4 regions of the Paenibacillus sp. 7541 genome follow, and region 3 is predicted to be linked to each of the others. Evidence: riboswitches for the same ligand, from Rfam matches in the RefSeq annotation. Region 3 holds a riboswitch; each other region holds the start of a gene.
The links. A riboswitch is a leader RNA that binds a small molecule or an ion and turns the genes downstream of it on or off. The one in region 3 is predicted to bind cyclic di-AMP.
Positions count from the first base shown of each region.

Region 1: another riboswitch for cyclic di-AMP. It lies ahead of CHH75_RS11035 (TrkH family potassium uptake protein); the one in region 3 lies ahead of CHH75_RS22085 (resuscitation-promoting factor).
Region 2: another riboswitch for cyclic di-AMP. It lies ahead of CHH75_RS18000 (C40 family peptidase); the one in region 3 lies ahead of CHH75_RS22085 (resuscitation-promoting factor).
Region 4: another riboswitch for cyclic di-AMP. It lies ahead of ehuB (ectoine/hydroxyectoine ABC transporter substrate-binding protein EhuB); the one in region 3 lies ahead of CHH75_RS22085 (resuscitation-promoting factor).

Region 1 is NZ_NQLZ01000016.1:100,101-105,473, reverse strand. It holds gene uvrC (excinuclease ABC subunit UvrC) at 1-1,568, shown strand, start outside; gene CHH75_RS11040 (CPBP family intramembrane glutamic endopeptidase) at 1,543-3,225, opposite strand; cyclic di-AMP (ydaO/yuaA leader) riboswitch at 3,539-3,697, shown strand; partial or broken gene CHH75_RS11035 (TrkH family potassium uptake protein) at 3,767-5,105, shown strand; gene CHH75_RS11030 (potassium channel family protein) at 5,123-5,373, shown strand, end outside.
Region 2 is NZ_NQLZ01000029.1:113,949-119,321, reverse strand. It holds gene CHH75_RS18025 (CD3324 family protein) at 187-474, shown strand; gene CHH75_RS18020 (hypothetical protein) at 562-1,095, opposite strand; gene CHH75_RS18015 (DUF4183 domain-containing protein) at 1,251-1,664, opposite strand; gene CHH75_RS18010 (DUF4183 domain-containing protein) at 2,066-2,575, shown strand; gene CHH75_RS18005 (2Fe-2S iron-sulfur cluster-binding protein) at 2,664-3,158, opposite strand; gene CHH75_RS18000 (C40 family peptidase) at 3,223-3,699, opposite strand; cyclic di-AMP (ydaO/yuaA leader) riboswitch at 3,705-3,845, opposite strand; gene CHH75_RS17995 (copper homeostasis protein CutC) at 4,252-4,956, opposite strand; gene CHH75_RS17990 (leucyl aminopeptidase family protein) at 4,965-5,373, opposite strand, start outside.
Region 3 is NZ_NQLZ01000044.1:10,570-15,942, forward strand. It holds gene CHH75_RS22075 (HD domain-containing protein) at 80-1,369, shown strand; gene CHH75_RS22080 (TatD family hydrolase) at 1,486-2,274, shown strand; cyclic di-AMP (ydaO/yuaA leader) riboswitch at 2,459-2,671, shown strand; gene CHH75_RS22085 (resuscitation-promoting factor) at 2,938-4,146, shown strand; gene rnmV (ribonuclease M5) at 4,345-4,899, shown strand; gene rsmA (16S rRNA (adenine(1518)-N(6)/adenine(1519)-N(6))-dimethyltransferase RsmA) at 4,896-5,373, shown strand, end outside.
Region 4 is NZ_NQLZ01000026.1:19,502-24,874, forward strand. It holds gene cls (cardiolipin synthase) at 1-615, opposite strand, end outside; gene CHH75_RS16130 (AI-2E family transporter) at 835-1,914, shown strand; cyclic di-AMP (ydaO/yuaA leader) riboswitch at 2,041-2,187, shown strand; gene ehuB (ectoine/hydroxyectoine ABC transporter substrate-binding protein EhuB) at 2,560-3,414, shown strand; gene ehuC (ectoine/hydroxyectoine ABC transporter permease subunit EhuC) at 3,416-4,069, shown strand; gene ehuD (ectoine/hydroxyectoine ABC transporter permease subunit EhuD) at 4,072-4,734, shown strand; gene ehuA (ectoine/hydroxyectoine ABC transporter ATP-binding protein EhuA) at 4,747-5,373, shown strand, end outside.

The sequences.
Region 1 (5,373 bases), on a different contig from region 3:
CCTCGGCCGCCCAGCAAACGAAGAAGCTGCTGGATCGCATGTATCCGCTGCGCAAATGCGGTGTCATGCCGAAGGAGGTCTGCCTCTATTATCACATCGGGCAATGTCTGGCCCCTTGTGTGAAGGAGGTTCCCCGGGAGGATTATGAGCAGATTACGAGCGAAATCCAGTCATTCCTCAGCGGCGGGCATGAGGAGATCCGGAAGGAGCTCGAGCGGAAAATGCACGAGGCTGCGGAGGAACTCTATTTTGAGCGGGCCAAGGAGCTGCGTGATCAGATCATGCATATTGACGCTCTGATGGAGAAGCAGAAGATCACGACTACCGACAAGAAGGACCGGGACGTGTTCGGTTATGCGGTGGACAAGGGCTGGATGTGCGTGCAGATTCTATATATGCGCCAGGGAAAAATGGTGCAGCGCAACGCCTCCGTATTTCCGTTCTACGGCGACCCCCACAGCGACTTTCTGTCCTTTGTCGCACAGTATTACAGCAGCAATCCGGCGCTGCCGCAGGAAATTCTGCTGCCGGGCCCGCAGTTGTCCGGCGCAGCAGCAGCCGATGCGGACAGCGAGGAAGCTGGTGAAACAGCAGCCAAGCCGCCTGCTGGTGCAGATGTGGCAACGACCGAGCCAACTGTTCTGACAGACAGTGCCGAACCTACTGCGGCTGAGGCGAAGGCCGAAGCAGCGGCTGAAGCGGCCGGGCTCGTTGATGCGGCAGGCGGAGCGGAGGCGCTGCAGGAGTGGCTCGGTATCAAGGTTCTGGTTCCGCGTCGGGGCTTGAAGCGTCAGATGGTTGGCATGGCTTCCGATAATGCCAAAGTGTCGCTTGATGAGAAGTTCCGCCTGATTGAACGCGATGAAGAGCGCACCTCGATTGCGGCAGCTAATCTGGGCGAGATTATCGGTCTGGAGTCTTTGCACCGGATTGAGGCATTTGACAACTCCAACATTCAAGGAAGCAACCCGGTATCGGCAATGGTGGTATTTACCGATGGCAAGCCGGACAAGAAGGAATACCGCAAATATAAAATCCGGTCCGTATCGGGACCGGATGATTATGAGACGATGCGCGAGGTTATTCGCCGCCGGTATGAGCGGGTGCTCAAGGAGAACCTGCCGCTGCCGGATCTGATCGTGGTCGACGGCGGACGCGGCCAAATCTCGGCAGCGGTCGATGTGCTGGAGAACGAGCTGGGACTGTTCATCCCGGTCTGCGGCCTGGTGAAGGACGCCAAGCACCGGACGGCGCAGCTCATGGTGGGCGATCCGCCTGAGCCGGTGGCGCTGCCAAGGGACAGCCAGGAATTCTACCTGCTTCAGCGCATACAGGATGAAGTGCACCGGTTCGCCATTTCGTTCCACCGCGAGCAGCGGGGCAAATCGATGGTTTCCTCCAAGCTGGACGCTATTCCGGGCATCGGGGAGAAGCGCCGGAAGATGCTGCTCAAGCATTTTGGCTCGGTCAAAAAAATAAAAGAGGCCAGTGTCGAAGACTTCCGGCCCCTTTCTATCGGTGAAAAATTAGCGAATGATATTCTTAAAGCGCTTCGGGAGGAGTCGTAGTATACGGCTTCTCCTTTTTTTGCGGGTTAAATCGGTAAATGACGTAAGCGACCAGTGCTGGAAGCGCGATATAGAAGGCCCCCATCACCACGTTGGTTGCGTCTCTCAGCAGGATCAGGCTGATTCCCATCAGGGTGCTGTTGAAGATGACGTGGGCGAACATGGCGGTCAAATAACCGTATCGCAGGAAGATATAACTGAACAGCAGGCCGATGATTACCAGCTCGATGGGTCGGGAAATAATCGGATAGATCGGATACAGCGTATGTCCGAGAGCCCAAATGATCGAAGTGATCAAGCTGGCGACAAAGGTGCTGCGCACGATTTTTTTGACCATTTTAATCCCGAACAGCCGGTAAACGGCCTCTTCCGATATGCCAGCGAACCAGGCCATCAAAGGAAACAGCCACGGATACAGCATGTTGTATGGCGATTGCTCCGAATCCGTCGTTGCCCAGGTATTCAGCGTAAGGCTCAGTATGATGAAGATGATCGACTGAATGCCAAGCAAGATGAATGCCCACAGATAGCCGAGCTTCATGCTGTCGAGCACATACGGCCCATAACCCGGTTCCTTCGCCCGCGGCCACACATTGAGCCCGTCCTCCTTACGCCACAGCCCGTCTCCGCCCACCAGCGAGAAGTACAGAAGGGCCGAGAAGACGAGGGAATATATTACATAAAAGATCATCATGAATGCAATTCCGAAACTGGACATCCCCTGGGCTTTGAACACAGGCATCAAATTGTAGGTGTTCAGCATCTGGATGACAAACAGCAGCAGCGCCAGAAACACTCCGCGTTTAAAAGAAGTGTGGGCACGTGTTTTCACGCTGTATACAATCGCGAGAATTCCGAGCACGAGGGTGAACAAACCGTACCCGATCAGCGTAAGCATAAGCGCGTTTTGCGTTTGCTTCTCCACATAGGCGGTATGCTGCTCCGGAACATCGAAGGCCTGCTGATACGAGCGCAGCTGGCGGTCTTCGAACGTGAACTCCAGTTTCAGCTGAGCATCCAGAACGGATTTTGACGGATCGGCATATTCCAGCTTGGGCTCGCCCTCCTGCGTAAGCAGTTCCAGGCTGGCTGGATCATAGCCGGACCTTTGGAGCCAGGGCTCTGCCAGTGCCTGTTTCTCGGACAAGGTCATGTTGCCTTCGGCTAGCAGCAGCATTTCCCGCCGTACCGCGCCGGTATTCAGCTCAATCCGGTCATAGCTCGAGTGCGCGGCATCAAGGGTATAGCTGATAACCGCCGCGGTCTGCATATGTACATCCACCAGCAGCGCGTCCAAGCCCGGAAGCGTGAAGCGAACACGGAATACGTCATAGGGATATTGTTGCTCATAGGTTTTATTGTACTCGTCGAGCTTCTTCTCTTTGGTCAAATATCCATACAACGCAGAATTCGACTGATAAGTCACCAGCGTTTCTGTCGCTTCTTCTACAGGGAAGCCTAACTGGTCCTTGGCAAATTCCGAGGCAGCCTGTGAGGCTTCCTCCTTGGTGATCACAACAGACGTCTGAAGCTCCGGATCGGCGGCGGTGGGCAGCACGATCTGCAGAAGCAGAAACAAGACGAGGCCGACGATGGCTGGAATCATTAATGTTCTGAAATTAGCTTTGAGTTTCAGCGGTTCTTGAATTCGATTCATGAAATTCCTCCTCGAGATGGATAACTGCTGCAAATTAGATACCTATCGTCAGTATGAAAGTATCGGATGTGGAAGAGTTTAAACAACTATAAGTCAATATAACATAGATATGTGCCCTTCACGGAGCTTATCCCTCTGTCATTTTTTTAAATAATCGATGAAAACGAATGAAAGCTTACGAAAATGCAAGAGAAGCAGGTGCTCGTATTCTTGAATATGCCCAAATCGGACGTTTTTAAAGATATTTTGCAGCAAAAACAGCATTGGGTTCGTGAGGCGATTGCGTTATAATCACATCATGCTTTCAGCAAAGAAAATAAGACAGCCGAATTTCGACCAGAAAATGGGGGAACCATGTAATTGGGGTGAATTTCCTAAGTCATTCATGATTCATCATGAATGAGGAGGAATAGGGCAACCTGTGAAAGCCCGAACCCGTCAGCTAACCTCGTAGGCTGCAGCACAGGAACCAGAACAGAAAGGGGCATTGGATTTCCAGTGTCTTTTTTTCTTTGACTTTTATCAACAGAAGGTGAACAAGTTGAACCCGAAATTATTTTGGCTCAAGTTGTCCCCGCCGCAAATCCTGACGCTTGGCTTCGCAGCGCTCATCGGGATCGGGACAATGCTGCTGATGTTGCCGGTGGCAACAACCAGCAGGGAGCCGCTTGGAGCGATTGACGCCTTGTTTACCGCGACATCGGCTGTATGTCTGACAGGTCTAGTCGTCGTTGATACGGCGACAACTTACAGCACCTTTGGCGAGCTTGTGATCATGCTGCTCATCCAGATTAGCGGATTAGGCTTTATGACGATGGCAACGCTGTTCGCGCTGATGTTCAAGCGGCGCATCTCGTTCAAGGACCGGCTGGTGCTGCAGGAGGCCATGAACCAGACATCAGTGGAAGGGATTGTACGGCTGATCAGGAGGGTAATTATTTATACATTTGTTATTGAAGCCGTATGTGCCACGTTGTTCTCGATACGCTGGGCGTTTGACATGCCGGCCGGGCAGGCCGTTTATTTCGGGATTTTTCATGCCATATCGCTGTTTAATAACGCGGGCTTTGATCTGTTTGGACAATTTCACAGCTTTACGGGGTACGTGAGTGACCCGCTGATCAACATCGTTTCCATATTTTTAATCGTTTCCGGGGGACTTGGATTTGTGGTATTGTCGGATCTGATTGATTTTCGCCAGAAACGGAAGCTGTCCCTGCATTCGAAGGTCGTTCTGTCCATGAGCGGAGCGCTCATATTGGTCGGAGCCGTTGTCATTATGGTGTTCGAGTTCACGAATCCGAGAACGCTCGGTGCCCTGGATGGCGGCGGCAAAACGCTGGCGGCCCTGCTCCAGTCGGTCACGCCCCGAACGGCCGGAGTGAACACGATTGACATTACGGGAATGAGGCAGGCGACACAATTTTTCATCGTCATTCTGATGTTTATCGGCGCCTCTCCGGGATCGACCGGGGGCGGGATCAAAACGACGACTTTTACGGTGATGATCGGGGCGGTGGTCGCCATGATGCGCGGACGTCAGGACATTGTGCTGTTCCACTACCGGCTGGCTCAGGAGCGGATTCTGAAGGCATTGACGATTGCTTTGCTCGCGGTGCTGCTTGTGCTGACCGTTGCGATGATTTTATCCTACGGAGGATGGACATTTTCTGGAGATCTTGTTTGAGGCGACATCGGCCTTCGGCACCGTTGGGCTGTCGATGGGGCTGACACCTCATTTGACGGCCTTCGGCAAGGTGCTGATCTGTTTCACGATGTTTGCGGGACGGCTTGGACTGCTGACGCTCGTGTATGCGCTGGGTCCGAATAAAAACAAAGAATTGTACCGTTATCCGGAAGGCAAAATGATTATTGGGTAAGGAGCATGACGGGAAACATGAAACCAAAACAGTTTGTAGTGATCGGTCTAGGGCGGTTCGGATCGAGCCTCGCCATTGAACTGATGGAGCAGGGGTATGAAGTTCTGGGCATCGACCGGGACGAAGAGGTTGTGGAGGATATGAGCGAGCTGCTGACGCATACCGTCGTGGCGGATGCTACGGATGAGGGAGTGCTGAAGTCGCTTGGCGTCCGCAACTTCGACTGCGGCATTGTGGCGATCGGCGACGATATCCAGATGAGCATTCT
Region 2 (5,373 bases), on a different contig from region 3:
CGAATACCCGTTACCAGGGAGCCCCTCGGGGCTCCCTATATATTTTTGACTATGAACTCGAATATGACGAAGAATGCAATGAAACCCATTTAAATTTCACGAAAGGAGGAGGGAAAGCATGATCAATGCAATTGTTTTGAAACCTAACGATAACTTGCAGTTGGATACAGAAAGAGGAGGGTATCGATGGGCCAATACAAAAACGGAAGAGAAGTGCTTCCCCCCGAGCTGCTGCAGCAAATTCAACAGTATATAGACGGAGAACTTCTCTACATACCGAAACAAAGCGAGCAAAGAGCCGGCTGGGGTGAACTAAGCGGTTCCAAAGAACGCATTAAACGACGCAATTTGGAGATGTACCGCGCCTACTGTAAAGGACGGACAATCGAAGAATTGGAACGGACCTACTACCTGTCAGGGGAAAGCGTCCGCAAAATTATTAGTAAACTTAAACTTACCCGTGTGGGGAGCTAAGGCGGTGAGAGCCTGCGGCTCTACCTGCGGATTTATAAATAGGACTGTTCCCACAAGGGGCCAGTCCCTTTCAATTTTTATCCGGATTTATCCCCGTTCATCCTCGCTCAAATCCCACCGATGCCGATATTTCTCCAGCCGCGGATGCACATACTGAGGCTCCGACAACAGAATCAATCGCAGCTTCACGATCCAATCCTCGAACGAGCTGAACGACGCAAAGGCGTTGGCCACTTCCCCAGTCAACAGCACAAAATACGGCCCGTTGTACTTATCAACAAGATGGCGAAGCGCTGTATCCATCGGCGTATATTTTCTCCGTTTGGATTCAAAGGACTCCAGCACGATGCTTTGACCTTCCTTGTCCATCATCCATTCTTCCAATTCCCGCTCCCGCTTGTAAAAAGGTCTCACTTTGCCCTTGAACATCCGTTTGGCTGTCTCTTCATGCAGCGGATACAGAACCAGTCTGGAGAACGATCTTCTATGCATCAGCTTCACAGCATCCTCAAGCAGAGGTAGCTCCACAGGCTCAAACAGATCATAATAGATTAAAGTCCCCTTGCTGCCGGTTGCTGGCGGTTCATAACCATAAGGCACATATTCCAAATTGCGCGGCACTGTCTCCCCTCCTTCCTGCTGTCGTATTGTAACTTTAACCTTCCCGGCATACGTTGAAAATAAGCATCGCTCTCCCGTATGTATTCCAGGCCTAGACTTCGGCTTCTATGATAAGGGTTGTCCCTGGCACCGCCAGGGACAACTTGCTCATGCCATCAGCTAATAATCGTAATCGTAGGCGCCGAAATTGTAGGCTGGGCTGTGATCGTTGAAGAAGTGCCGGCGAAACTTCCAATCTCGATCAGAACAGGAACGCCGACTGGCACATCAATCGCATCCAGCACCAAATCGGTGGTAGATAGCGTGAAGAGTGAAGCTTGCTGCAGCATTCCATTAATATACACATTAACATAGTCTGTCGCCGCCAAAGCCGGAAATTCCGTAATGAGCGCCCCGGAATCATCAATGAAGCTCCCTGCCGGCATGGTCGTGGCATCAGCACCGATCATTTCCGCCGCTACAGCGGCAAAAAATCGCGTAACCGCAGGTGTTACTGTCGTTGTGATTTCACCCCCGGTAGCAACCGGCTCGCTGGCAATCGCCGTAATCACGGGTTTGATAACAGGCATGCGGTTTCCCCCTTCCCTATCCAGAAATATGCGTGTTTACGATCAGCAGCTTAGGATGCTGCTATCTTATTAAATGTTCGATCACCGACTTTGGATTCAGACAACAAACTAGATTCTATCATTCATTGCAAGTTTTTCGGTAATATTCCATCGGCCTATGTGGACGTCTATTCCGATAGCGGGGTCCGCGCATATGTTACCGTAAAGACAGACAGGAGGAGGTGATTTATCTGGGCCAATGCGTTAGCAAGACCGCAGCAAGATCCCTGCGCCGCTGCAAGATCAAGAAGCGTGGGCAGCGAAGCAAACGGCGCCTCTGTTCCCGAAGACGGCCCCGGCAAGGCCGTTCCCGCACGGAATGGAGAACTCTCGGATCTGCCGGGCCTCCGGGAGCCGCAGGCATGCCAGGCCTATCCGGTCCTCCCGGTCAGCCCGGTGCTCCCGGCAATCAGGGAGATGCCGGCTGGCCGGGACCACCAGGACAGCCAGGCGGACCGGGTCCTCCCGGAGCGCTGGGTCCTCCAGGACTGCCAGGCCCTCAGGGACCGCCAGGACCCCCAGGTCCGCAAGGGCCTCAGGGAATACCAGGCTCCGCCCTCATCCCTCAGATCGTTGTTTTGCCCATGCTGGAGCGGTACTTCTATACCACCGCAGCGCCGGTTCCGCTGGACCCGCCGCTCGTGATCAATGCCGGTCAATTCACGGACAATAGCGGAGCGCCGGTCACCAGTATCATGGACGTGACTCCCAGCGGGTACTCGCGGTTATACATCAACGGAATCGTTCAGGAGGCGGCCATCTATTCTGTTACAAGCACCGCACTCACCATCTCCTCCCCAGGCGACCTCCTGCAAGCCGGCACCCCAGTGCTGCTGGAGGTGCTCCGGTTTGATGCATCAGTTCTGCCATGATCGGCCCGGCTTCTATAAACAAAAACAGCAAGGGAGAATCAGATGCCGCATCCGCTTCTCCCTTGCTTCAGCCCTTGTTCTACCGCACTCAAAAATAAGGTGCATGCTTAATGATCACAGCACCGGTGGAGGCAAGCTTGCTCTGGCACCCAAGCCGGTAGCCTTCATCAATCTCCTCCGGATCAAGCCTGCGCTCCTCCGCCAGGTTCGGTTCAGATAAATGCTCGGCTCCCTCGATGACTAGACAACGGCAGCGCGCACAAGTTCCCCGCTTGCAGAAAGAATTCCAATCCACTTCATTCCTCTCTGCCAATTCCAGAATCGTCAGACCGGTGACCGGTACAACCTTGCGCTGAACATTGCGGCCCCGCAGTTCGACGACCGCCTCGCCTACCGGCTGCGCCGTTTCCCCAGCCTCCTTAGACTCAGGTTCGCTTGTCTTCCCTGCTTCATCCCCTTTGATCCATTTCCTCCACCACTTGATCAATGCGCTCCCTCCCTGCTGTTCTTCCCAATGGTTGCTCTCTGCTTCCACTTCCTGCTTCTTATTATAACCTGTCCTCTTGATTATGAAATCTGCCAACAGGAAAGGACCGGCTAACATATCTTCGCCGGTCCTTCTATGTCACAATTCATATGTAGACGAATTAGCTTGCCACACCCACCAGCTTCGCATAACTTTCCTGATCCAGCACGCGCCGAGCCGTTACGTAGCGGGTCTGATAATAGGATTCGGTCAGTTTGCTGATTCTGACCCCTTTGCTGCTGGAAGCATGTACAAATTGTCCATCTCCGATATAAACGCCTGCATGGGAGATCCCCTTACCGCTTGTGTTGAAAAAGACAAGGTCTCCTACACGCAAATCATCTTTATCGACATGCTCGCCGACTTTGGCTTGGCCTTCAGATGTACGAGGCAAATTCAGATCGAAATTTCTAAATATGTATAATACGAATCCGGAGCAATCAAACCCTTGAGGAGTTGATCCACCCCACTTATAAGGAGTACCCACCAGCTGTTTGACCTCGCGTTGAAAGCTTGGCTGTTCATTCGCAAATGCGGTCATGGCACCAGAAGAAAAAATAATCGCAGACCCTAATAAAGAAATAACCAACTTCTTCAAAAGATACATACTCCCTTCGATGCCTACGGAGTTAGCTAAGGGTTCGGTAGAAGGCTCCCTATATTCCCTTCAATGCAAAGCATGGGAATAATTCACCCGGAATGGTTCCCCCGTTTTCTACAGACGAAATTCGGCAAAAATTCATTAACGTTTTGTAACCTTCTCTAATATAGTATACAAGCCCGCATAATGTCAATAATATCCTTGGAATTGTCCGACAATTGTTTTATCGTGTCGATTCCACTATAAACGAAGCCCATCGGCCGCCTAATACAAGGTTAAAAAACATGACAATTGTGTTACTCTATGAAACTTTCTTGTTGTTTACAAAAATTCAACTGACTTTTAACTAACCTTTTAATTTCGCCTTTCAAAGGGCCTTTAACCGGGCTAACCAATGAATCAACTTAACCCTGCTAACGATCCTTGCACAGCGCAGCGCCCCGTCCTGAATACCCATAATTCAGATTATTTGCAATGGAACAAAGGCCATTCGATACCTTCGAATGGCCTTGTTGCCGTCCTTCTTCCGGCTGCAGCGAAGTCAGATCTTCACTTCGCTGACTCGCGCAGCGGCTGCAGCGCGGCTGCAACCCGTCGCAGCTCTTCAGGGTGAATCGGCGCGAGCGCCGATTGCCCGTAACGAACCGATGTCCCGAAATGCACCTCGGATACGCCCGTCTGCTCAACAAAATCCCGGATCATCGCCCGGCTCAAGCCGCTGCCCGCCAAGATCCGGATATGGCTGTCCTGCGCCGCTTCGACCAGCTGGTGAATTCTCGGAACGGCATCACACGCTTTCGGCTTGCCGCCCGATGTCAGAATGCGCGTAACCGGAGCGTACTGTTTCAGCACCTCCAGCCCCGACATCTGATCCTTCAGCTCATCGAACGCCCGATGAAAAGTAACCTGCAAACTTCCGCTTGCAGCAAGCATCTGCTCCAGTGCGCGTTCGTCAATCATCCCGTCCTCCGTCAGCGCGCCAAGCACGATTCCGGCAGCACCTGTGCTGCGAATCGCCTTGATCTCCGCGACCATCGTCGCGATGTCCCACGCATCGTAGATGAAAGAACGGCTGTGTGGACGAACCATCACATGAACCGGAATCTGAACCGCACGAACAACCTCTTGAACCATACCGATCCCAGGAGTCAGCCCTCCTTCGGTAAAGGCGGTGATCAGCTCCAGCCGGTCTGCGCCACTATGTTCGGCGGTGATCGCGTCCTGGACACAGGTTGCAATGACTTCCAGCAGCATGCCCTTCCTCACCTCCTATCCGAAGCAGGATTCACTGGGGACGGAAACTGCTTCTGTACATAATCCGCCAGCAGCCGGGCACCATATCCGGTCGCCCCGGCCGCCACGTGAGGATACTCCCGCTTGTACTGAACGGTTCCAGCCATATCGATATGAACCCACTGCATGTCTTCATCCACGAAATGACGGATGAACAGCGCCGCTGAAATCGCTCCGGCCAGCGGCGAGGCACCGACATTGCGCAGGTCAGCATAATCGCTCCGCAGGTCGGACACATATTCCTCCACGAGCGGCATCGGCCACAGCCGTTCCCCGTTGCGCTCCCCGATCTCAACCAGATCACGCGTGATCTCTTCATCGCCCCATATGCCGGCAAGCTCAAGTCCAAGCGCCGTGCCGATATTGCCTGTAAGCGTT
Region 3 (5,373 bases):
CGACACTATTCGACATTAAGTGTCAAAAAAAGTGCTTATCGGCCAAAATGAACGATAAATGAGAAGGAGTTGAGGAAGGATGCTGTCTCCAATATCGGAAGAAAAAGTATTTAAAGACCCGGTTCACAATTATATTCATGTCCAGGATGATATGATCTGGCGTCTCATCAATACGCCGGAGTTTCAGCGGCTGCGCCGGGTGCGTCAGCTCGGGACGTCGTATCTGACCTTTCACGGGGCAGAGCATAGCCGATTTTCGCATTCGCTTGGGGTATATGAAATTACACGGAAAATTATTTCGCAGTTCGAGCGCAGAGGGTATACGGATTGGCCGATGGACGAGCGTATGGTAGCATTATGCGCGGCTCTTCTCCATGATCTAGGTCACGGTCCCTTTTCCCACTCGGTGGAAGAAGCGTTTGATATGGATCACGAAGATTGGACATGCAGAATTGTGCTCGGAGATACTTGTGTGAACGAGGTGTTGCGGGAGGCTGGCGATGACTTTCCAGAGAAGGTAGCCTCCGTCATTCGCAAGACGTATGACAAGCCGATCGTAATGAATCTCGTGACAAGCCCGCTGGATGCGGATCGTATGGATTATTTGCTCCGCGATGCGTATTATACCGGGGTTAATTATGGCACGATTGATATTGACCGGATTTTGCGGCTGCTGCGTCCGTTTCGTGATCGCATCGTCGTCAAGGAATCAGGGATGCACGCTGTAGAGGATTACCTGATGTCCCGGTATCAGATGTACTGGCAGGTATACTTCCATCCGGTGACGCGAAGCTCCGAAATTATTTTGCGACAGATCTTCCGCAGAGCGAAGGAGCTGCATAGCCAGGGATACCGATTTAAGTTCATGATCGAGCCGCTGCCGTCCCTCTTTGAAGGTTCGCTATCCGTCCGCCAGTATTTGCAATTGGATGAAGCGTTGATCCAAACGGCATTTCTGCAATGGACCGCCGAGGAGGACAAGCAGCTTAGCGAATTATGCGGTCGATTCATGCACCGGAAACTGTATAAATACGTGGAATTTGACATGATGGACGAGTCTTTCATCGACGATATTCGCGAGGCATTCCGGCAAGCAGGCCTTCATCCGGAATATGACCTTGCCATTGATTTTCCGACCGATCTTCCTTATGATAGGTTTCATTCGGGCATGCCTTCGAGCGAGAAGCAGATCCTGCTGCTTGATCGTCATGATCAATTGCGGGAAATCTCGGAGGTATCGGAGATTGTGCGCTCTATAAGCGGGATTCACCAAGGGCGTTATCATCTGTATTTCCCGGCGGAAAAAGTGAAGGATGCGCTTGACCGCATGCCTAAACATATCACAGATATTTTCAGACAAAGCTTGTAAGATAGATTCTGGCTGCGCTAGAAATCTCGGCGTTCCCCCTTATACTTTTAAACAGATCGGGGGCAGGCAAAGCAAGTTTGCGACAAAAAGCAACCCAAAGGAGTGGAAATGACGCGATGCTGTTCGACACACATACCCATCTGGATGCGCATCAATTCGACGAGGACCGGGAGGCCGTCATTGCCCGGGCGCTTGAAGCGGGCGTATCAAGAATGATCAATATCGGTTTTAACCGGGAGACCATTCCGACAACGATGAAGCTGGCGGAGTCCTATGACTTTATTTATGCGGCCGTTGGCTGGCATCCTGTAGACGCGATTACGATGAAGGACGAGGATCTGGACTGGATCGCCTCGCTCTGTGCTCACGAGAAGGTGGTTGCGATCGGAGAGATCGGCCTGGACTATCACTGGGACACCTCCCCGAAGGAGGTTCAGCACCGCGTGCTTCGCCGGCAGATTGGCCTTGCGCGTGAACTCGGCATGCCGATTGTCATTCATAACCGGGATGCGCATGAGGATATTGTGAAGATTTTGCGGGAGGAGAAGGCGTCCGAGGTAGGCGGCGTGATGCATTCCTTCTCAGGGAGCTGGGAAACGGCAAAGCTGTGCCTGAATATGGGCTTTCATATTTCCTTTGGCGGGCCGATTACGTTCAAGAATGCCAAGCAGCCGAAGGAGGTTCTTGTTCAGGTTCCGATGGATCGTTTATTGATCGAGACGGATTCGCCGTATTTGACACCGCACCCGTTCCGGGGGAAGCGAAATGAGAGCGGATATGTTAAGATGGTGGCCGAGGCTGCGGCCGAATTGAAAGGAATTACCGTGGAAGAACTGGCTGAGATTACCACGAGAAATGCTATGGAACGATTTTCCATTAAACAAAATCCGGAGCAAAAGCGGTGAAAAAGAGAGTATTTGCGATTAATTAAAGATTTTTTAATACAAAAGAGGTTGATATTACAATATTTTAACCATTTACTTCGAAAAATGTGGTTGATTGTTGCTTTACAACCTGCATGTAAACAGGATATCATCTTTTCAGTGATAAGAAGCTGCCAAGATTTCGAATCTGCAGCGGACCATTTCATGAACCGTCTCGCTTAATCCCTGCTTTTTGGGGAACGGGGGAACCGATACAGCTTTATGCATCCGCGGGATGCCGGGCCGTATTTGATTTCAGTAATTCGAGTCTTTGGGGTGAATTGAACGGACTTCGCCATGAGCGAAGCTCCCGACATAGGGCGTCACTCTTACGTCCAAACCCGACAGCTAACTCCGTAAGCGAAGTAAGAGGGGAATTCTCGTGCACACCTTTTCCATGATTATTGTCATCAGGAAGCCACGTTAGAGCCTCTAGTACTCTTTCAAGGGCTTCTTTTGTTTTTGAATATTGGAGAGGTGATCGTCATACTGTTGGTAAACAGGAGGTGACGAAGCATGGACGGGAAGACGGGGATTGACGCAGGGCGTTTAGTAGCAGTTCGCTCTGTGGGAAAATTTGCTATAGTCACGTCAAATGCATTTCATGCGTTGTCAGACGGCGGGACTATGAAGGAGGATGGAATAGTGGGCGTTTTTCAATCTGAGAAGACCCATGAATCACAATCATCCAGCATGTCTTACGCATTACGATGGAAGCATGAAAATTTGCGTCAATTGGTGTTGCTTGGCACCATGGGTGCCATCACCGTCTCATTGCTCGTGTCGCTGGTTGTTCATGATCAGACGGGTAAGGAAGTTCATCTTGTGGTTGATGGTCGAGTGACCAAAGTCGAAACGCGTGGTTCCCTGCTTCAAGAAGTGCTGGATGAGCAGGCGATTACGTTGAACCCGCAGGATCAGGTGTCGATGCCCCTGAATGGAGCGATTCAGGACGGCGACCGGATCATTATCGAGCGTGCGGTTCCAATCCAAATTACAGTTGACAGCAAAACTCAAACGCTGTTCACCACCCAGAATACGGTCGCTGATGTGCTCAAGGAAGCTCGCATCACGGTCGGGGTAGATGATAAAGTTGTGCCATCCGAAGACACGAAATTGTCCGGTAACATGGATATCCGTGTCATCCGCGTCACGAAACAAACCGTTCAGGAGCCGGAAAGCCGCACCTTCCGCGTGATCAAGACGGCGGACCCTTCTCTGGTCAAAGGCGATAACCGCGTCATTCAACGCGGCGAGAACGGGGTGCTGATTCATCATTACGAGAAGGTATACCATGACGGAAAGCTCGTTTCCAAGACGAAGATCGGTCAAGAGGTAGAACGGAGAACGAAGGATAAGATTATTGCAGTCGGCACCAAGAAGGCTCCGGAGCCGGAGATCGTCGAGGAGCAGACCGTTCAGACGGCTGCTGTGAATGTTAAGGCTACATCTGCGAAGCTGGCCACCGCGAAGAAGGCGCCAGAAGCCAAGGCAGCGGAGAATAACAATAATGTCGTCTCCAAAGCCGGTGTTGATTTTAAATATACCAAGGTGTTGAACAATGTATCCATGACCGCCTATTCCTCGGAACAGCCGGGCATCGGGACACGTACCGCTTCGGGAACCCGAGTGACCGAGGGCCGTACGATTGCAGTTGACCCTAACGTCATTCCGATCGGCTGGTGGGTATACATCGAAGGACTGGGCTTCCGCCGCGCTGAAGATACTGGCGGCGCGATCAAAGGCAACAAAATCGACGTCTATTATGATTCGCTGAATGCAGCCATTAATTTCGGGCGCAAAAACGGGCGTACCGTCTATGTCATCGGCCCGGTAAAACCGAATGTCAATTAACCTGGACCAGCCATAATTCCAATTTACTTTGCCATGATAATGCTATACTATGTAGCTTATAATATACATTGACGATAAGAAGAGGATGATCATCCTCTTCTTTTATTTTGTGATTTGGACAGCTTGGCACCGGCTGGAATGAACGATGTGCCGGAACGCCATCTGGCGGATGCGAAAGAGGAAGGAAGATTGTATCGTATGATCAAGGAAGTTATCGTGGTGGAAGGCCGGGATGATACGGTTGCGATCAAGCGGGCGGTTGAAGCCGACACGATTGAAACCGGCGGCTCGGCCATCAACCAGCATACGCTGCGCCGGATCGCGCTTGCCAAGGAGCGGAGAGGCGTCATTATTCTGACTGACCCCGATCATGCAGGCGAGAGAATCCGGAAGATTATAGATCGGCATGTGCCTGGCTGCAAGCATGCCTTCATCCCGGAGGAAGATGCGACCCGCAAAGGGGACATCGGGGTGGAGAACGCATCGCCGGAGGCTATTAGAAGGGCGCTTGAACGTGTGCATACGTCATTTGAAGGCAGAGAGAGCCAGATCAGTATGGACGACCTGATTGACGCCGGGTTAACGGTTCATCCGGATGCAGCCCAGCGGCGCATGCAGATGGGCAATCTGCTGGGGATCGGCTATTGCAACAGCAAGCAGTTTTACAAGCGGCTCGGAATGTTCCAGATTACACGTGAGGAATTTGCAGCTGCGCTGGCGAAGCTGGATGAAGGAGGCTTGGAGTCATCATGACGCGAATCGAAGATATTTCAACACCAAGGCGAACGAAGGAGATCATTCAGCGCCACGGCTTTTCCTTCAAGAAGAGCCTCGGGCAGAACTTTCTGATCGACCAGAACATTCTGCACAAGATCGTGGAGGCTGCCGAGCTCGATGAAACGAAAGGGGCGCTGGAGATCGGACCGGGGATCGGGGCGCTGACAGAGAAGCTGGCGCAAACCGCTGGCGCAGTCACCGCGGTCGAAATCGACCAGCGTCTCATTCCGATCCTGAAGGAAGTGCTGGAGCCGTACGGCAACGTTCGTGTCCATCACGGCGATGTGCTCAAGGTGGATCTGCACGAACTGTTTCGTACGGATTTTGCGGACAAGGCCAAGGTCAGTGTGGTGGCCAATCTGCCGTATTATGTGACTACCCCGATTCTGATGAAGCTGCTGGAGGAGAAGCTCCCGCTGGAGAATATCGTCATCATGATCCAGAAGGAGG
Region 4 (5,373 bases), on a different contig from region 3:
GAACGCCTCGGCCTCTCCGCCAGCTTCCCGAAACTTTTTGAAAAAGCCTTTGGTCAGCTTTCTGGAGCCCAGCTCGTCGTACAGCACGCGGACTTTCACGCCTTCCTTGGCCTTGCGGGTCAGGGCGGCGATTAGTTGCTTGCCCAGCTGGTCTCTACGAATGATGTAATATTGGAGATGAATATACTCTTTGGCTTCCTCAATGTCCTGGAACAACCGATCGAATTTCTCTTTACCGTCGGTGAAAATCTCCACATGGTTATCATCGGTCAGGATCGCCTGATTCTCGTTGATGTGCATATGGATCAAATCGCTGTTGCAGGCCGCAACCCGGTTGCGGAACGAAAACTGCCCGCTGTTAATGTCGCTCATCTGGGCAAGCAGCACCTTCTCAATACCGGTCTTCTGGAGATCATCCCAGTGGAACAGGCGGATATGCCGCAAATTCTGAGCAAACAGCAGGTACAGCACGAATCCGAGTACCGGAATGAAGAATAGAACGAGCAGCCAGGCCCATGTCGAGCCGACATCCCGCCTCTCCTGAAACACAACGATCACGGCCAATGCGATATTAAGGACGAAGATGAAGCTAATGATGATGGACGTAACATCCATGAAAAAAGTTCCCCCTACCTTTCAGCCTTGTCCGGATAACGCTTCATATTATACTGGAGCTGTTACAAGAAGTATATATCCGGCACCCAAATGGGCCGTGAGATTGAGCGTCAATTGAGGCGGCAAGAAGGATGTGTATCCCGCTTCTTCGCTGCCGTTTGAAAAGCCGGTCTTCTGCATGATACGATAATTGAAACATAAGGAGATGGGGAGTCGCTATTGCTGAAGATGAACAAGTTTTTTAAGTTCTGTTTTGCCGTTATTCTCGTTCTGATTATCATTTACCTTTGCTCGTTAGTCAGCTTCATATTCAACCCTCTATTATCCTTTATTTCGGTGATCATCGTTCCGCTGATGCTGAGCGGTTTTTTCTATTATCTGCTGAGGCCGCTGGTGGCTCTAATGGAGAGGAAGAAGATGAACCGGACGCTGGCGATTTTGCTGCTCTATGTTGTGTTTGGGGGGATCCTGGTCGGCTTTCTCATCGGGGTCTGGCCCTCTCTTAAAGCGCAGATCATTGCCCTGGTGGACAATGCGCCGGCGATTTTCGCTGCCTTGAACAAGAAGATGCTGGAGCTGGAGCAAAGCGGCTTCCTGGAAGGTGTGTTTCCGGAAGGCTTCAATCCGTTAACGACGCTGACAGAATATTTGAACCGAGGCTTTACGTTCCTGACGGAATATGTCGTGAATTTGGTGGGAATTATATCGGAATTTGCGATCATTATGTTCATCTTCCCGATCCTGCTGTACTACATGCTGAAGGAGGGCGGCAAATTCGGCGAGCTGATCGTCCGCTTTCTGCCGAACCGTTTCAAGGAAGTCGGCGCGTCGGTGCTTGGTGAAATCGACAGTGCGCTCAAAGGCTTCATCGTAGGTAGGGTGATTGTCAATTTTGCACTGGGGGTCTTGATGTATGTGGGCTTCCTCATTATTGGGCTTCCGTATGCGCTGCTGCTGACGGTCGTTGCGGTCATTGCGAACTTCATCCCGTTTATCGGGGCTATCGTGTCCTCGATCCCGATCATTATTATTGGTTTGATCCAGTCGCCATCCACCGCGATATGGTCGCTTGTCATCATTCTGGTGGCCCAGCAGATACAGGATAATCTGATCGGTCCGTATATTTTTGGCAAGCAGCTGGACATTCATCCGATCACCATCATTGTGCTTGTCCTGGTCGGACAGGACCTGGCTGGCATTATCGGAGTCTTGCTGGTCGTTCCGGTTTACATGATTCTCAAAATTCTGATCAGCCGGATTTACGAGCTGTTCTTCAAGGAGAGATGGGAGCAGTTATAGGGGGGATGAACACCCCGTCAATGAATTCTTTAAGTTTGCGGAATGCCTTGTGTGATGCGGTTTTCAGCCGATCCTTCACCGCTTAAAGGGCTGGATCGGTTTGACATTTCCTAGCATTCCCTGTATTATGAACACACGCTTAGTTTCCGGTTGCTTAAGTCCGGAAAGCGGGGGAACCAGTTTTTTTAGGGGCGAGTCACTTGATTGTCAAGTGTAGGGTACCATCTTACCCGAGTCCGTCAGCTAACCTCGTCAGCAGTGGATGGGTCTTATTACATAATTGAGATTGATACCAAGGCCCTTAATTCTATGGAACAGGGGCCTTTTCTCTTTTCATTGACCCCATGCTGGCGGAGCTATGTTCGGATCCCCCTGCAAGAGGTCTTTTTTCGTTGGTTAAGAAGAGGAGGTGGCAATCAACCGGGCGTAGAGTAAGCGCCAAGCAAGTCCATATGCATATCCACAGGCGGTACAAGTGACGTGGAGTATAAGGAAAAGTCGATTATTAACGCTGGATAATGGGAGCGTTGAAACGGATTTTGACCCTATGAAAACCTAGTTGAAATATGAGTTTACTAGGTTTATTTATTCATGCCTAAAACAGGCATTCACAGATTTCAAGAAAGGTTGTGGGAAGGTTTGAAATTGCAAAAAGTGGCTCTGTTGTTGCTTAGTTTGGTGCTGGTTAGCGTGCTTGCAGCATGCGGGGATCAAGGCAGCACGCTGGAGAAGGCGATCGAGAGAGGGTATGTTACGGTCGGCTTCGCGAACGAGAAGCCTTACGCCTATCAGACGGCCGATGGCGAGCTGACAGGGGAGGCGGTCGAGATCGCCCGCGTCATTCTCGAGCGGCTTGGCGTTGGGGAAATGCGGGGGGAGCTTACCGAATTCGGCTCGCTGATCGCCGGGCTGCAGGCGAACCGCTTTGACATGATCACGGCCGGGATGTTCATCACGCCCGACCGCTGCTCGGCTGTCCTGTTCGCTGATCCGGAGTACAGCATCGGCGAAGCGCTGGCCGTGAAGCAGGGGAACCCGCTGAACCTTGGCAGCTACGAGGATATCGCTGCGAACGAGGAAGCGAGGGTTGCCGTCATGACCGGTGCTGTGGAGATCGGCTACATGGAGAAATCGGGGATTCCATCCGAGCGCATCATCCAGGTTCCGGACCAGGCGTCCGCGATCAGCGCACTGCAGGCCGACCGGGTTCAAGCGATTACGATGACGGGTCCATCGCTGCAGGCGATGCTGGATTCGGCTAGTGATGATCAGATTGAGCGGGTCGCCGATTTCGAGCAGCCGGTCATCGACGGGGAGAGCGTACGCGGATACGGTGCCACGGCTTTCCGTCAGGCCGACACGGAATTCCAACAGGCTTACAATGCGGAGCTGCAGAAGATGAAGGAGTCTGGCGAGCTGCTGGAGATTTTGCAGGAATTCGGATTTACCGAGGATGAGCTTCCTGGCGATATGACGGCAGTCGCAGCGTGCGGGGAATAAAATGCCATCGTCTTGGATTGAATTTTTGCCTACCCTGCTGAAGGGCGCGGAGATCACCGTCATCGTGGCGCTGCTATCCGCGGTGCTAGCCATTGTCGCAGCCTTTATTGCCGGTTTGGGGCGCCTGTCCAAACTGTGGATCGTGCGGACGGTGATGGCGGTGTACGTGGAAGTATTCCGGGGAACGTCGCTGCTGGTGCAGCTGTTCTGGCTGTACTTTGCATTGCCGTTTATCGGGATCGAGCTGCCGAAGATGGCAGCGGCCGTGCTGGCGATCGGACTCAACTTCGGCGCATACGGCTCCGAGATTGTCCGCAGTGCGATTCTTGCGGTGCCGAAGGGACAGTGGGAAGCGGCGGTGGCGCTCAATATGAAGCCGTGGCAGCGAATGTGGAACATCATACTTCCCCAGGCCTCCCTGCGCATGCTGCCGCCATTTGGCAATCAGCTGGTGGAGCTGATCAAGTCGACGTCGCTGGTGTATTTCATCACGATGGCAGATCTTACGTACCAGGCGATGGTGCTCCGCAACAACTACATCTCCTGGACGACGGAAATATTGATTTTGCTGCTGCTGATGTATTTTGTCATGGCAACACTGGTCTCCGTGGGTGTGAAGCTGCTTGAGCGGAAATTGACAGCGGGGAGGCTATAGAGATGTGGGATTGGAATTATGTGCTTGATGTGCTGCCGCAGCTGTTAAGCGCGCTGAAAATGACCGTGTGGATCACACTGTGCTCATTTGTCGTATCGCTGATCGTCGGTTTGCTGCTGGCGCTTGCGGCAAGAAGCCGATTCAAGCCGCTGGCTTATGTCACCAAAGGCATTATTGAATTTATTCGAAATACGCCGCTGCTCGTTCAGGTGTTCTTCTTGTATTACAGCCTGCCGCTATTGATGGGCGTTTCCATCCCGGCCTTCTATGCCGGGGTCATCGGTCTGGGTCTTCATTACAGCACGTATCTGTCCGAGGTGTACCGCTCAGGCATTGAGGCTGTGCCGAAAGGGCAATGGGAAGCGGCAACGGCACTGAACTATACGAAGGGGCAGACCTGGCGGATCGTGGTTCTGCCACAGGCGATCCCGCCGATCATCCCGGTGCTCGGCAATTATCTGATTGTGATGTTCAAGGAGACGCCGATTCTGTCTGCGATTACGCTGGTGGAGATGATGCTGACGGCCAAAAATGTGGTGTCCCAGTCGTTCCGGGCATTCGAGCCGTATACGCTGGTCGGGATTCTGTTCCTGGCGATCAGCTACATCGCTTCCCTGCTGGTGCAGCGGCTGGAGAAACGCATGAATCTGTTAAGAGGAAAGTAGGAGGGGATACGGATGTCGACAACCGTTATTGAGAGTGGAGAGGAAGCATCCAGGGAAAATGCATCCCTGCGGGATAAGCCGGGCACAGGCAATACGCCGATTGTCAGATATCAGGGCGTGACCAAATCGTTCGGGGATGTGCAGGTGCTCAAAGGCATTGATCTGGAGATGATGCCAGGGGAGAAGGTGGCGGTCATCGGCCCAAGCGGCTCCGGCAAAACGACGATGGGGCGCATGCTCATGACGCTGGAGGAGCCGACGGAGGGCACAATTGAGCTGGACGGCGAGCTGCTGTGGCATATGCGGGTCAAGGACCGGCTCGTGCGCGCCGACGAGAAGCATCTGCACCGGATGCGAGGCCATGTTGGCATGGTGTTTCAGCATTTCAATCTGTTTCCGCACATGAATGTGCTGCGCAACGTAACCGAAGCGCCGCGCAAAGTGCTGGGCCTGTCCAAGGAGGAGGCCGAGGAGAGAGCCGTGTCCATGCTCGGGAAGGTGGGGCTGGCCGACAAGCTGAAGATGTACCCGTCCCATCTGTCCGGCGGACAGAAGCAGCGGGTGGCCATCGCCCGCGCCCTTGTCATGAAGCCGAAGGTGATGGTGTTTGACGAGGTGACCTCGGCGCTCGACCCCGAG